3 regions of the Bordetella genomosp. 10 genome follow, and region 2 is predicted to be linked to each of the others. Evidence: riboswitches for the same ligand, from Rfam matches in the RefSeq annotation. Region 2 holds a riboswitch; each other region holds the start of a gene.
What was found. A riboswitch is a leader RNA that binds a small molecule or an ion and turns the genes downstream of it on or off. The one in region 2 is predicted to bind fluoride.

Region 1 (4,207 bases), 330 kb from region 2:
GACGTCGACATGATCGTGCAGAACCAGTCCGTCGCCGGCACCACCGACTTCTCGTTCACGGTCAACCGCAACGAATTCGCGCGCGCGGTGGAAACGCTCAAGCGCGACGTGGTCCCCGCGGTGAAGGCCAAGGAAGTGGTCACCGACGAGAAGGTCGCCAAGGTTTCCATCGTCGGCATCGGCATGCGCTCGCACGTGGGCGTCGCCAGCCTGATGTTCCAGACCCTCTCGCAGGAAAACATCAATATCCAGATGATCAGCACCAGCGAGATCAAGACCTCGGTGATCATCGAGGACAAGTACATGGAACTGGCCGTGCGCGCCTTGCACAAGGCGTTCGGCCTGGACCAGGCGCCCGCCGCCAAGGTGTGATTCGCCGGGTTGCCGGCCTGGCCCGGGCTTCCGGCCCGACGCCCGCCATGCAAATGACGCACCAGGCCGAAAATCCGTGCTAGAATCGCAAACTCTTTTGGAGACGTGCCCGAGAGGCTGAAGGGGCTCCCCTGCTAAGGGAGTATGTGGCTAAAAACTGCATCCAGGGTTCGAATCCCTGCGTCTCCGCCAAGATGCTGTGAAAAATCAACCACCTTCGGGTGGTTGATTTTTTTTTGCCCTCGGGCCGTGCACTCCCGGGTAGAAAAGCGCCCGCGCAGGCAGCAAACGGCGGCAAGGGCAGCAAGCAACATCAGCGGCGTGCAATGAGAGTCTTGGGATTCTCACCGCATCCCGGTTCACCGCACGAAGGCGGTGTGGCCGGCGTAGACGGCCTTCTCGCCCAGGGCTTCCTCGATGCGCATGAGCTGGTTGTATTTCTCGACGCGCTCGCCCCGGCAGGGCGCGCCGGTTTTCAAGTGGCCGGTGCCCAGCGCGACGGTGAGGTCGGCGATGAAGCTGTCGACGGTCTCGCCGCTGCGATGCGAGACCATGGCGCCCCATCCCGCCCGATAGGCGGTGTCGACCGCCGCGCGGGTCTCGGTCAGCGTGCCGACCTGGTTGGGCTTGATCAGCACCGCATTGGCCACGCCCTGGCGGATGCCCCGTTCGATGCGCTCGACATTGGTCACGAACAGGTCGTCGCCAACCAGCTCGATCCTGTCGCCGAGCGCTTCGTTCAGCCGCTCCCATCCCGTCCAGTCGTCCTCGGCCATGCCGTCTTCCAATACCGCGATCGGATAGCGGTCGACCCAGGAAGCGTACAGGGCCACCAGTTGTTCGGCGGTGACGTCGCGGCCTTCGCTGCGCAGCCGGTACAGCCCGTCCTGGTAGAAGCCGCTGGACGCCGGATCCAGGGCAATCACCACGTCGCGGCCCGCTTCGTAGCCGGCGCCCTGGATGGCGGCCAGAATCAGTTCCACGGCTTCGCTGTTGTGCTTCAAGGCCGGCGCGAATCCCCCCTCGTCGCCGACCGCGGTGGAGTAGCCGCGCTCGCCCAGGATGGCGCGCAGGCGATGGTAGATTTCCGCGCCCCAGCGCACGGCTTCGGAAAAAGTCGGCGCGCCCACGGGCGCGATCATGAACTCCTGGAAGTCCGTGCCCTGCCAGTTAGCATGCACGCCGCCGTTGAGGATGTTGAACATCGGCACCGGCATGCGATGCGCGCGCGGGCCGCCGAGGTATTGGAACAGCGCCTGTCCCGAGGCTTGCGCCGCCGCCCTCGCCACCGCCAGGCTGACGCCGAGCACGGCGTTCGCCCCCAGCCTTCCCTTGTTCGGCGTGCCGTCGCAGGCGATCAGCTTGCCGTCGACGGTGGGCTGGTCCAGCGCGTCGCAGCCGTGCAGGGCGATGGCGATCTCGCCGTTCACGTGCGCGACGGCGTTGCGCACGCCCTTGCCGCCGAAACGATGCAGGTCGCCATCGCGCAGTTCGACCGCTTCGTGGATGCCGGTGGACGCGCCCGACGGCACGGCCGCCCGTCCGGTGGCGCCGCCGGCGAGGACGACGTCGACCTCCACGGTGGGATTGCCGCGGGAGTCGAGGATTTCACGAGCATGCAGGGTCTGGATTTCAGTCGCCATGGAAAGCTCCATCGTTGTGGAAAAGTTCGGGACTGACCAGGGGCGGGAGGCGTATGGGGCGAGCGCCTGCAGCACCGACCATGGCCGGGTGTCGCAGGCGTCATCAGCGGCCGGGGCCGCGGTTGGCGTGAAGCGGGAGGAACGCCATCTCCCTGGGGAATTATACGGAGCCGGTGAGGCGAAAACCATTGTGTCACGGGCGCATCACGGGCGCGTCACGAGTGTATTACTGCCGCATTCCGGGCGCCCGGGACAAAGCCGCCGCCGGGACGCGGCACGTCCGCGTTGTCCGGTTTGAATAATAAGCAAGAAACAAGAGAATATTTTGAATGTAGCGGTCGTTTCATTTAGATTGTTCCCATCGATCGAAATCATGGACGCCCACGGTGACCGACTTGAACGCACAGAACTGGCTGTTGTTGACCTACAAGGTGCCCGCCGAACCGGCGCGCAAGCGCCTCGCCTTGTGGCGCAAGCTCAAGGGCATGGGCGCCGTCTACCTGCAAAACGGGGTTTGCCTGCTGCCCAAGAGCGACGACCACGTGCGCCGGCTCAAGATCGTCGAGAACGAGATCGACGAGATGGCGGGAAGCGCGGTCCTGCTGGAGACGGTGGCCCTGGACAAGGCCCAGGAGGAAAAGGTGGTGTCCCGCTTCAAGGCCGATCGCGACGAGCAATACGCCGAGTTCATCGCCAGGTGCGACGACTTCGAGGCCGAGATCGCCAAGGAAACGCAGGCGCGGCATTTCACCTACGCGGAGCTGGAGGAGAACGACGTGGACCTGAAGAAACTCCAGGCCTGGCTGGAGAAGATCCAGAAGCTCGACTTCTACGTGGCCACGCGCGCAGCCGAATCCCGGCAGCGGCTGGCGCAATGCGAGGCCTTGCTCGATGCCTATGCGCAGCGCGTGTTCGATGCCCACGAAGAAAATCGTTGAACCCGGCGCGATAAGCCTCCGAGACCGCGATGCTGCCTCCCACCTTGGCGTCACGCCTGCGTCTGCGCCCCAGGCCCTTGAATCCAGAGCTGCGCGAGATGATGGACCATCCGCCCGATTCGGCGCCGGCCGGTGCGCAATCCTCCGCGGGCTGGTTCAACCGGACCGTCGCCGGCGCCGGCGTCACCAGCGCGCTGGGCGACTTCTGCTATGAGACCGCCACGGTCATCCTGCCGGGCTTGCTCGCCGTCCTCGGCATTCCCGCGGCGGCATTGGGTTTCATCGAGGGGATCGCGGATGCGGTGGCGGCATGCGCCAGGATGGCCTCCGGCTACGTCGCGGAGAAATTCGGGCATCGCAAGCAACTGGTGCTGCTCGGCTATGGCCTCACGCCCGTCGGGCAGATGCTGATCGCGTTGGCGGCGGGATGGCCGCTGCTGTTGCTGGGCCGCATCGTCTCGTGGTTCGGCAAGGGACTGCGCGGCCCCTTGCGCGACGCCATCGTGATCCAGGCCGTCGCGCCCGGGACGCGGGGCCGCGCCTTCGGGTTTCATCGCGCGGCCGACACGGTGGGCGCGGTCCTCGGACCCTTGCTCGGTGTGGCGTTGCTCGGGTGGGCGCAGCGGCTGCACTGGGATGGCGTAGCGGGGCCTTTCCGGTTCGTGCTCTGGTTGTCCGTCATTCCGGGCGCGCTCGCGGTGCTGGCTTTCCTGGCGCTGGTCCGGGACCCCGAGCGGTCGCCGAATCCCGCCTTGACCTTCTTCGGGACCTTGCGCGGCCTGCCGGTCCGCTTCAAGCGCTATCTGGGCGCCGTGGGCATTTTCGGCGCCGGCGACTTCTCGCACAGCCTGCTGATCCTGGCGGCCACCGCCTTGCTGGCGCCGTCGCGCGGCGTCATCGAGGCGGCGCAGGCGGCGGGCCTGCTGTACGCGGGGCGCAACGTCGTGCAGGCCATCGTGTCCTATCCGGTCGGATGCCTGGCCGATCGCCATGGCCACGCGGCGACGCTGGCCGCCGGCTATGCGCTCGGCGCGTTGACGGCCTTGTTGACCGCCGCCGCGTTCTGGCTGCATGTCGATCGCCTGCCGCTGCTTGCCGTCATCTTCTTCGCCGCGGGACTCTACGCCGCGATCCAGGAGGCCCTCGAAGCGACCGTGACCGCGGAAATGGTCCCGCCGGACACGCTTGCGTCGTGCTATGGCGCGCTGGGGACGGTCAACGGCGCGGCGCGGTTCGTCTCCAGCGCCGTCGTGG
Region 2 (4,207 bases):
GTGTTTTTCGGTGCGCGGTCGACGCGCCCGGTAGGAGTCATCAGCCAGGACGGCAGTTAATGGGGAACTCCATCCCCATGCGAGACGATAGAAAAAGTCACCTGGTCCGTCAAGTGCGCCCCGGGGTTCGCGGGGAAACCGGGCGAAGCATCCGGGGCTCTACGTCAAAGGATTTCGGAGCGGGTGGGGGCGGCCTGGGCGAGGATGTGCTTCGTTATCGGCGCCAGGGCTGCATCCAGTTCGTAGAGGCACGGCTCGCCATTGCCGATCTCGAGGTGCACGACGTCCGCGCTCGACAGCTTTTCGATGAGCATCGTCAGGGCCCGCAGGCTGTTGCCGTGCGCCACGACGATAACGGAGGCGCCCGTCCGCAACGCGGGCGCGATGGCGTCCCGCCAGGCCGCGGACACGCGCGAGACCGTCTGGCACAGCGATTCGCTCGACGGCAGCGGAACCGCGAGGGCGCCGGCATGGCAGGCTTGCCGATACCGGGCCTGCGCCGCCTCGTCGGCGGCCGGCGGCTGGCCGTCGTAAGCGCGCCGCCAGTGCCGCACGGCGGCGGCGCCGTATTCCTGTTCGGCCTCCGCCTTCAACCGTCCCGTCAGGGCGCCGTAGTGGCGTTCGTTGAGCCGCCAGTCGATGTGCCGCGGCACGTCGGGGCGTCCCATCGCTTCGAGGAGAATCTCCAGGGAATGGACGCAGCGCGTCAATGCCGACGTATACGCGACGTCCACGCCGAGACCCCGCTGGCGCAAGGCCGCGCCGGCCATGCGCATCTGTTCGATGCCGCGAGGCGTCAAGGGGACGTCGGCCCACCCGGTGAACCGCTGCTCCTGGTTCCATTGCGATTCGCCGTGCCGCACCAGCGTCAGCCAGACCATGTTTTCTCTTTTCAAAAATGTGAGGCGTGGAGATCAGGGGGTGGACGCCGTGCCCAGGTAACCGCTCCGTCCCAGCGTGCAAAGCGCCAGGTAGGTCAGGTCCAGGCCGGGCTTGGCGTCGGGGCGCAGCGCAAAGCCGCCGCTGCCCGCCTGGCAGTTGACGATGAATCGCGCCGCGTCGTCGGCATATCGAGGAACGATGCCGAGATAGACGCAGCAGTTCAGGCCCGCGCACGTCGTTTCCAGGCTGGGCGAGAGCGATGCCGCCGTCAGCCGGAAGCCGAAGGCGCGCAGCTCGACGCGGCGGACGAAGCCGGCGCAGGCCTGGTCCGGTGAAGCGCGGCAGGCGTGCAGCAGCGCCAGCGCTTCCGCCGTATCGTGCAGGTTCGGCGGCCGGCCATAGCCGCCATTCCCGGCCTGCCATTGCCGCAGGAAATCAACGGCGGCTTCGTCGGCCTGCGTATCGTCCAGGCCGAAATGGCGCTTGAGCCAAAGGGTCTGCCTGAGCTGGCGCAGCGGCGCCTGGAGCGACGGGACCGGTCCTTGCGGCAGCGATAGCGGCAATGCCGCCACGGCGTCGCGCACTTGCGCGGGCGACGGGTCCGCGCGGCGCAGCGCCTGGAACGCGCGCACGCGCTGGTAGAGCGAAATCGCTTGCGGGGCAATGCCGGTGCGGGCGAGAAAGGCCGCGTGCCGGTCGCGTTGCGGCAGCGCTTCGCCGGTCAGCAGGCGCCATGCGCTGACGCCGCGCCAGGTATCGGCAAGATTCGGCTCTTCGACGTAATAGCCGCGATAGGCGCAAAACCCCCCTTCCGGCGACTGGCGCGACAGCAGATAGTCGCGCGCCCGCAGGCGCATGGGCGGCAAGCGTTCGGCGAGGGGTGAGGAATCCATGCACGCTCGATGACGAAGATGCGGCGCCGCCGGCAAGGCGCCGGCGGCGCTTCCTGCTGATGCGTATCGCGTGAAAATGGTAGCACCATGAAGTCCGGTCCGGCCGCCGCCACGGCATCCCGCCTATTGACCCGCCTATTGACCCGCACAGGCGTATTATTTATTGTTCGCGTGGGGATGGGGTTCCCCCTTACAAGCGCCATTTTGGCTGATGACTCCTACGAATCGCCATAAGCGGGCGTGGGTAGGGGTTCGTCCCGGCACCCGCGCAATGGGGTGGACCATGACACAGAAAAAAGCCAATGCGCGCAGCGCGAACATCACCGAGGGCAAGTCGCGCGCCCCGAACCGGTCGATGTATTACGCGATGGGGTACAAGTACACCGATTTCGCCAAACCCATGATCGGCGTGGCCAATGGCCACAGCACCATTACCCCCTGTAATTCGGGCCTCCAGCCCTTGGCCGACGCGGCCATCGAAGGCATCGAGGCGGCCGGCGGAAATGCCCAGGTATTCGGCACGCCCACGGTGGCCGACGGCATGGCCATGGGGACCGAGGGCATGAAGTACAGCCTCGTCAGCCGGGAAGTCATCGCGGATTGCATCGAGACCTGCGTGCAGGCGCAATGGATGGACGGCGTGGTGGTGGTCGGCGGCTGCGACAAGAACATGCCGGGCGGCATGATGGGCATCCTGCGGGCCAACGTCCCGGCCATCTACGTATACGGCGGCACCATCCTGCCCGGCCATTGGAAAGGCAAGGAGCTGAACATCGTCAGCGTCTTCGAGGCCGTGGGACAGAACGCCGCGGGCATGCTCAGCGACGACGACCTGGCCGCCATCGAACGCAAGGCCATTCCGGGAACGGGTTCCTGCGGCGGCATGTATACCGCCAACACCATGTCCAGCGCCATCGAGGCCATGGGCATGTCGCTGCCGTATTCGTCGACCATGGCCAATCCGCATGACGAGAAACGCGAGTCGGCGCGCGAGTCGGCCAGGGTGTTGTTGCAGGCCGTGCGCGACGGCCTGAAGCCGCGCGACATCGTCACCCGGAAGTCGCTGGAGAATGCCGTGGCCGTGGTCATGGCGACGGGGGGATCGACCAATGCCGTGCTGCACCTGCTGGCCATCGCCCATGCCGCCGAGGTGGCGTTCGGCATCGACGATTTCGAGCGCATCCGGCAACGCACGCCGGTGCTCTGCGACATGAAGCCGAGCGGCGCCTACCTCGCCGTCGACCTGCATCGCGCCGGCGGCATCCCGCAGGTGATGAAGCTGTTGCTCAACGCCGGCCTGCTGCACGGAGATTGCATGACGATCACGGGCAAGACGGTCGAGGAAGTCTTGAAGGACGTCCCCGATCGCCCGGCCGCGGACCAGGCCGTCATTCACGCCGTCGACGATCCCGTCTATGCGGAAGGGCATCTGGCGATCCTGAAGGGCAATCTCAGCCTGGAAGGCTCGGTCGCCAAGATATCCGGCTTGAAGAATCCCGCGATGACGGGGCCGGCCCGGGTGTTCGACGACGAGCAGTCCGCCTTGCAGGCCATACTCGAAGGCAGGATCCGGCCCGGAGACGTGATGGTGCTGCGCTACCTGGGTCCGAAGGGCGGTCCCGGCATGCCCGAGATGCTGGCGCCCACCAGCGCGCTGATCGGCGCCGGCCTGGGCGAGAGCGTGGGGCTGGTCACGGACGGCAGGTTTTCCGGCGGCACCTGGGGCATGGTGGTGGGGCACGTGGCGCCCGAGGCGGCCGTGGGCGGCAATATCGCTTTGGTCGAGGAAGGCGATTCGATCACGATCGATGCCAACGCCTTGCTATTGGAATTGAACGTGCCGCAGGCCGAGCTCGACGCGCGCCGGCGCAAGTGGACGCCGCCCGCGCCGCGATACGCGCGGGGCGTCCAGGCGAAATTCGCCTTCAACGTGTCGAGCGCGAGTACGGGCGCGGTCCTGGACAAGTTCGAGGGGTGAACGTGGCGGGGGCGGCATCGCCCCCGCCGCGCTTCACTTCCCCCGCGAAGGCCGTTTGCCGCCGGCATCTTCCGGCGCGCGCGGCATCAGCGATGAGAACTGGTTCAGGTAGGCGATCCACGGGGCGGTGATGGGCGTCATGTCGGCGGCGCCCATGCCCAGTACGCCCTGGTACCACTCGGTGAGCGCGGCCATCAGCTCGCCTTTCATCTCCGATCCCGACGCGATGTCCTGCAACAGATCCTGGAGCAGGCGCTGGCGTCCTTCCCAGTGGCGCTGGACGATCCGCGCCTGCGTGGCGACGAGCGTCGACGTATCGGCGACCGAGAGCAATTCCATCAGCTCCATCTCCGTGTCCGCGATCGCGGCGCGCAGGTGTTTTCGCTGCTGCTCGGTCCATTGCCGTCCCGACCGGTCCATCAGGTCGGTAAGCTTCTGGAATAGCTCTACGTTG
Region 3 (4,207 bases), 330 kb from region 2:
TGCTCCTGGCCTTTGCCCGGTGGCCGCGAAGCGCGCGCCTGCTGATCGGATTGGCGGCCGCGCTCGGCGCCGCGTCCGCCGCCTGGGGCCTGGCCCACGAAGGGCAGGCCCTGGCCTTGCCGTGGCGGGTGGCCGGGCAGGCGGTGGCGTTGCGCTACGACACGGCGGCGCGATGGCTCATGCTCTTCGGACTGGCGCCGGCCGCGCTGGCGATCTGGATGGGCGCGTCCGCCCGGACCGCGCAAGCCGGGTGGCTGATCGGCGCCAGCCTTTCCCTGCTGGGCGCGTGGGGCGTATTCGGCAGCCAGGACGGCTATACGCTGTTGATCGCCTGGGAGGTCATGAGCCTGGGCGGCGCCGTCATGCTGCTGTCCGAACGACTCGACCGTGACGCCGGCAAGGCGGTGCTGTTCATGCTGGCGCTGCTCGAGGCCGGGGCGGTCGCCATGCTGCTGGCGGTGCTGCTGCTGGGCCGCGGCGGCGCGGGGCTGGGGGTCGACGACCTGGTGCAAGGCGGGCTGGCGCTCGGCCCGGCCGCCCGCGGCTTCGTCGGCATCCTGCTGCTGATCGGCTTCGGCGCCAAGCTCGGCATCCTGCCTTTCTACGAATGGCTGCCGCGCGCCTACGGCGTGGGCACGGGCGCCACCGGCGTGGTGTTGTCGGGGGTGGTGCTGAACGCGGGCTTCTTCGGCTTGTCGCGCGCGTTGATGCAATGGCTGCCGGCCAGCGCGGGGCTGGGGACGGTGGTCGCCGCGGCCGGGGTGATCTCCGCCATCCTGGCCGCCTTGCAGGCCTTTCAGCAGGACGACTGGCGCCGCCTGCTGGCGTTCTCGTCCGCCGAGAACGCCTCCATCGCCGTCACGGCCCTGGGCGCGGCCCTCATGTTCCGGGCGGACCGTCATCCCGAACTGGCCGCGCTGGCGTGGACGGTCGCCTTGCTGCACATGGGCGGCCATGCGCTGGCCAAGGGCGGCCTGCTCCTGTGCGCCGACGCGGTCCACCGCGCCAGCGGCCGGTATGCGATCGCGCAGGATGGCTGGCTGCGGCGCGCGCCATGGGGTTTTCGCATCGGGGCCTTGCTGTGCACCATGAGCCTGGCCGCCATCCCGCCGCAGATCGGGTTCGCCAGCGAATGGTTCGTCTTCCAGACGCTGTTCCAGGGCTTTCATCTGGGCAGCCTGCCCGGCCGCCTGGTGCTCGCCCTGGCCGGCGCCGGCATCGCGCTGACCGCGGCGGTCGCCTTCGCCACCTTCGTCAAGCTGTTCGGCCTGGGCCTGCTCGGCGCCCCCGCGGACCCGGGCGAGGCGCCTCCCATCGCGCGCCGATATGGCGCGAGCGTCGCCATCCTGGGACTGGGCGTGCTCGTGGCGGCGATCGGCCTGCCGCGCTGGCTGCCCTTGCTCGACGAGCTCGCGACGGCCTCGCTGGGCGTGCATGGCGGGCAGGCCATGGTCAAGGGCTGGCTGCTGGTCCCGCTGACCGATACCTTCGCCTTCATCTCGCCGTCCAAGCTGGTCATCGCCTTGCCGCTGCTGAGCCTGATTCCGCTTGCCTTGCTGGCCATCTCGGCGCGCCATCGGCGACGCATTACGCCGGTGTGGTACGGCGGCATGCGCGAGCGCCCGGCGGTCGTGCGCACCACGTCGCTCAGTTTCTCGAACGCGATGCGCACCTTCTACCGCTTCATCTACCAACCCACCCACGACACCCGCAGGGATACGGACGGCGGTCCGTATTTCCCCAGCACGCTGGAGTTCGAGCACGGCGTCACCGACGTTTTCGATCTGCTCGTCTTCCGGCCCTTGAAGAACGCGGTATGGAGGGCGGCCGGCTACCTGCGCGCGCTGCAGTCCGGCGATTTGAATTTCTACCTGGCCTTGATCGGCGGCCTGCTGGTGTTGATCCTGTGCCTGACTTTCCGCTGATGCCGCCGATACCCCTGATGCCTCTGATGCCCGGGCCCGACGCTCGCATCCACGCGCGTGCCCGCATGCATGGACGCGTTGCGAACCCGTTCCGGCCGGCCGCGCCGCCACGCAGGAAGGGATCGGAAGTGATAGACTTCATGCCAGGAGATGGCATTCTCCCTGAACCGCCGCAAGGCTGATGATGCCTGGAAAAAACGAGTCGCCTGGAAGGCATGCGCCAACCGGACGACTGGTCGATAAACAAGAAACCAGGTTCTCGGCATGTACAAGACTATTCTCGTCGTGGCGGTCGGCGGCGCATTGGGATCACTCGCCCGCTGGATTCTAGGCGTTCGCCTCAACCCGATCTTCCCGTCCTTGCCCTACGGCACGCTGGCCGCCAATCTCATCGCCGGCTACATCGTCGGCGTCGCGCTGGCCTTCTTCGCGCGGATGCCCGGCCTGCCGGGCGAGTGGCGGCTGTTCGTCATCACGGGCCTGATGGGCGGCCTGTCGACGTTCTCGACCTTCTCCGCCGAAGTGGCCACCCATCTTCGGAACGAAGAGTTCGGCTGGGCCCTGGGCGAGATCCTCATCCACGTCACCGGCTCCATCGTCATGACGCTCCTTGGCTTCCTGACCATCGCATGGATCAGCCGCTGAACATGCCCCTGCCGGACCTGGCCGCCGGCCGGCCCGAGCCGGGGGGCGCCTGCGTCGTCTGCGCCGGCCTGCAAGGCAGCGAGCAGCGCTACGTGGCCAGCGTGCTGAATCGCCGGACGACGCCCGAGCGCGTGGCCGAGTCGCTGACCGGCAGCCTGGGTTTCTGCGGCCATCACACCGCGGCGCTGCGGCACGCGCTGGAGGACAGTGCCCGGTTCCGCGCGGCGGCCGGCATGGCGGCCGGCTGGCTGGCGCGCATGGTGGCCGACACCCGCGTCTACGGCGAAAGGCTGAACGAGATCCTGTTCCGCTCGCGCGACGCCTGTCCCGCCTGCCTTCATCGGCGCCGGCTGGAAGGCAGGCTGCTGGCGCGCGTGCTGCGCGGCGCGCCGGCGTCCAGGCGGCAGTTGACGAACCACCTGGATGGCCAGCTATGCCTGAACCATCTTCATGCCATGACGCCGCACCTGCTGTCGGCCGGGCTGCCGCCCGTTGCCGGCCAGGCCTTCAAGCGGGCCGCCGACAGGCTCAGGCGCCAGTATCCGTTATGGGACATGGACGGATGCGCGCATCCGCCCGCGCCGCCCGCCGCCCTGGCGACGCAGCGCATGGCGCTGGCGGCGTCCATCGGCCTGAGCTGCCACGTGCCGCGGACCGATCTCGCTCGTCTCCGGCAAGAAGCGCCGGCCCGCGCCTGCGTGGTCTGCGACGCGGTGCTCGCGGCGCGCGACCAATGGCGCACCAGGCTGGCCCGGACCATCGAACTCGGCTACCCGCTGCGCCTGGCCGCGCCCTCGTGTCCCTGCCACGTGGTGGGCTGCCTGCTGGACGGATCGGCCGCGGCCGGGCATGCCGCCTGGAGCCGGTTCCTGCAAGCGGACAACCGGCCGGCCAAGACCGATGGCGGGTCCGAGGCCGCGCCCGCGCCGCCGCCCCGCCAGCGCAAGGGCGCCAGTTGGCATCTCGAACGTCCGGACGCCGCGGACCGCGAAGGACGGCCCGATCGCTACCTGGCCGCCCTGGGCGCCTCCTGCCCCGCCTGCGGCGCGGACGACGTCGCGCGCATGCGCGCCGTATTGCGTTATATCGCCGAATACCGCGCCCCGGCCGACGGCGATCCGCCGCTCTGCATGAAGCACTTCGCGGAAGCGTATATTCTCGAATCGAGAGGCACGCTGCGCGAGGACCTGGCGCAACGCCGCATGGCGACCTTGCAGGCGCAGGCCGAGCAGTGGCCGGTGCGGGCATTCGGGCGGTTTTCATGACGGCGCGAGGCCTTTTTTTTCATAACCCGGAGGACAACCGACCATGGACTTCAACACTATCCCGGCAGGCGACGACGTTACCCAGGCCTTCAACGCCATCATCGAAATCCCGGCCGACGGCCTGCCCGTCAAGTACGAGGCGGACAAGGCATTGAACGTCATCCGGGTCGACCGCTTCCTGAGCACCAGCATGCAGTATCCGGTGAACTACGGTTTCGTGCCGGGCACCCTGTCGCGCGACGGCGATCCGGTCGACGTACTGGTGGTGACGCCCTATCCGATCATGGCCGGCGCGCTGGTGCAATGCCGGCCTATCGGCCTGATGAAGATGACCGACGAGGCGGGCGAGGACGCCAAGGTCATCGCCGTGCC

Region 1: another riboswitch for fluoride. It lies ahead of eno (phosphopyruvate hydratase); the one in region 2 lies ahead of ilvD (dihydroxy-acid dehydratase).
Region 3: another riboswitch for fluoride. It lies ahead of crcB (fluoride efflux transporter CrcB); the one in region 2 lies ahead of ilvD (dihydroxy-acid dehydratase).

The regions. Positions count from the first base shown of each region.
Region 1 is NZ_NEVM01000005.1:1,117,223-1,121,429, reverse strand. It holds gene CAL29_RS21205 (aspartate kinase) at 1-372, shown strand, start outside; tRNA gene CAL29_RS21200 (tRNA-Ser) at 472-564, shown strand; gene eno (phosphopyruvate hydratase) at 732-2,015, opposite strand; fluoride riboswitch at 2,103-2,176, opposite strand; gene CAL29_RS21190 (Chromate resistance protein ChrB) at 2,402-2,953, shown strand; gene CAL29_RS21185 (MFS transporter) at 2,983-4,207, shown strand, end outside.
Region 2 is NZ_NEVM01000005.1:1,443,972-1,448,178, reverse strand. It holds fluoride riboswitch at 25-86, opposite strand; gene CAL29_RS22580 (2,3-bisphosphoglycerate-dependent phosphoglycerate mutase) at 165-881, opposite strand; gene CAL29_RS22575 (prenyltransferase/squalene oxidase repeat-containing protein) at 915-1,775, opposite strand; fluoride riboswitch at 1,940-2,003, shown strand; gene ilvD (dihydroxy-acid dehydratase) at 2,059-3,753, shown strand; gene CAL29_RS22565 (hypothetical protein) at 3,787-4,207, opposite strand, start outside.
Region 3 is NZ_NEVM01000005.1:1,112,143-1,116,349, forward strand. It holds gene CAL29_RS21160 (proton-conducting transporter transmembrane domain-containing protein) at 1-1,925, shown strand, start outside; fluoride riboswitch at 2,063-2,123, shown strand; gene crcB (fluoride efflux transporter CrcB) at 2,190-2,570, shown strand; gene CAL29_RS21170 (hypothetical protein) at 2,555-3,835, shown strand; gene ppa (inorganic diphosphatase) at 3,879-4,207, shown strand, end outside.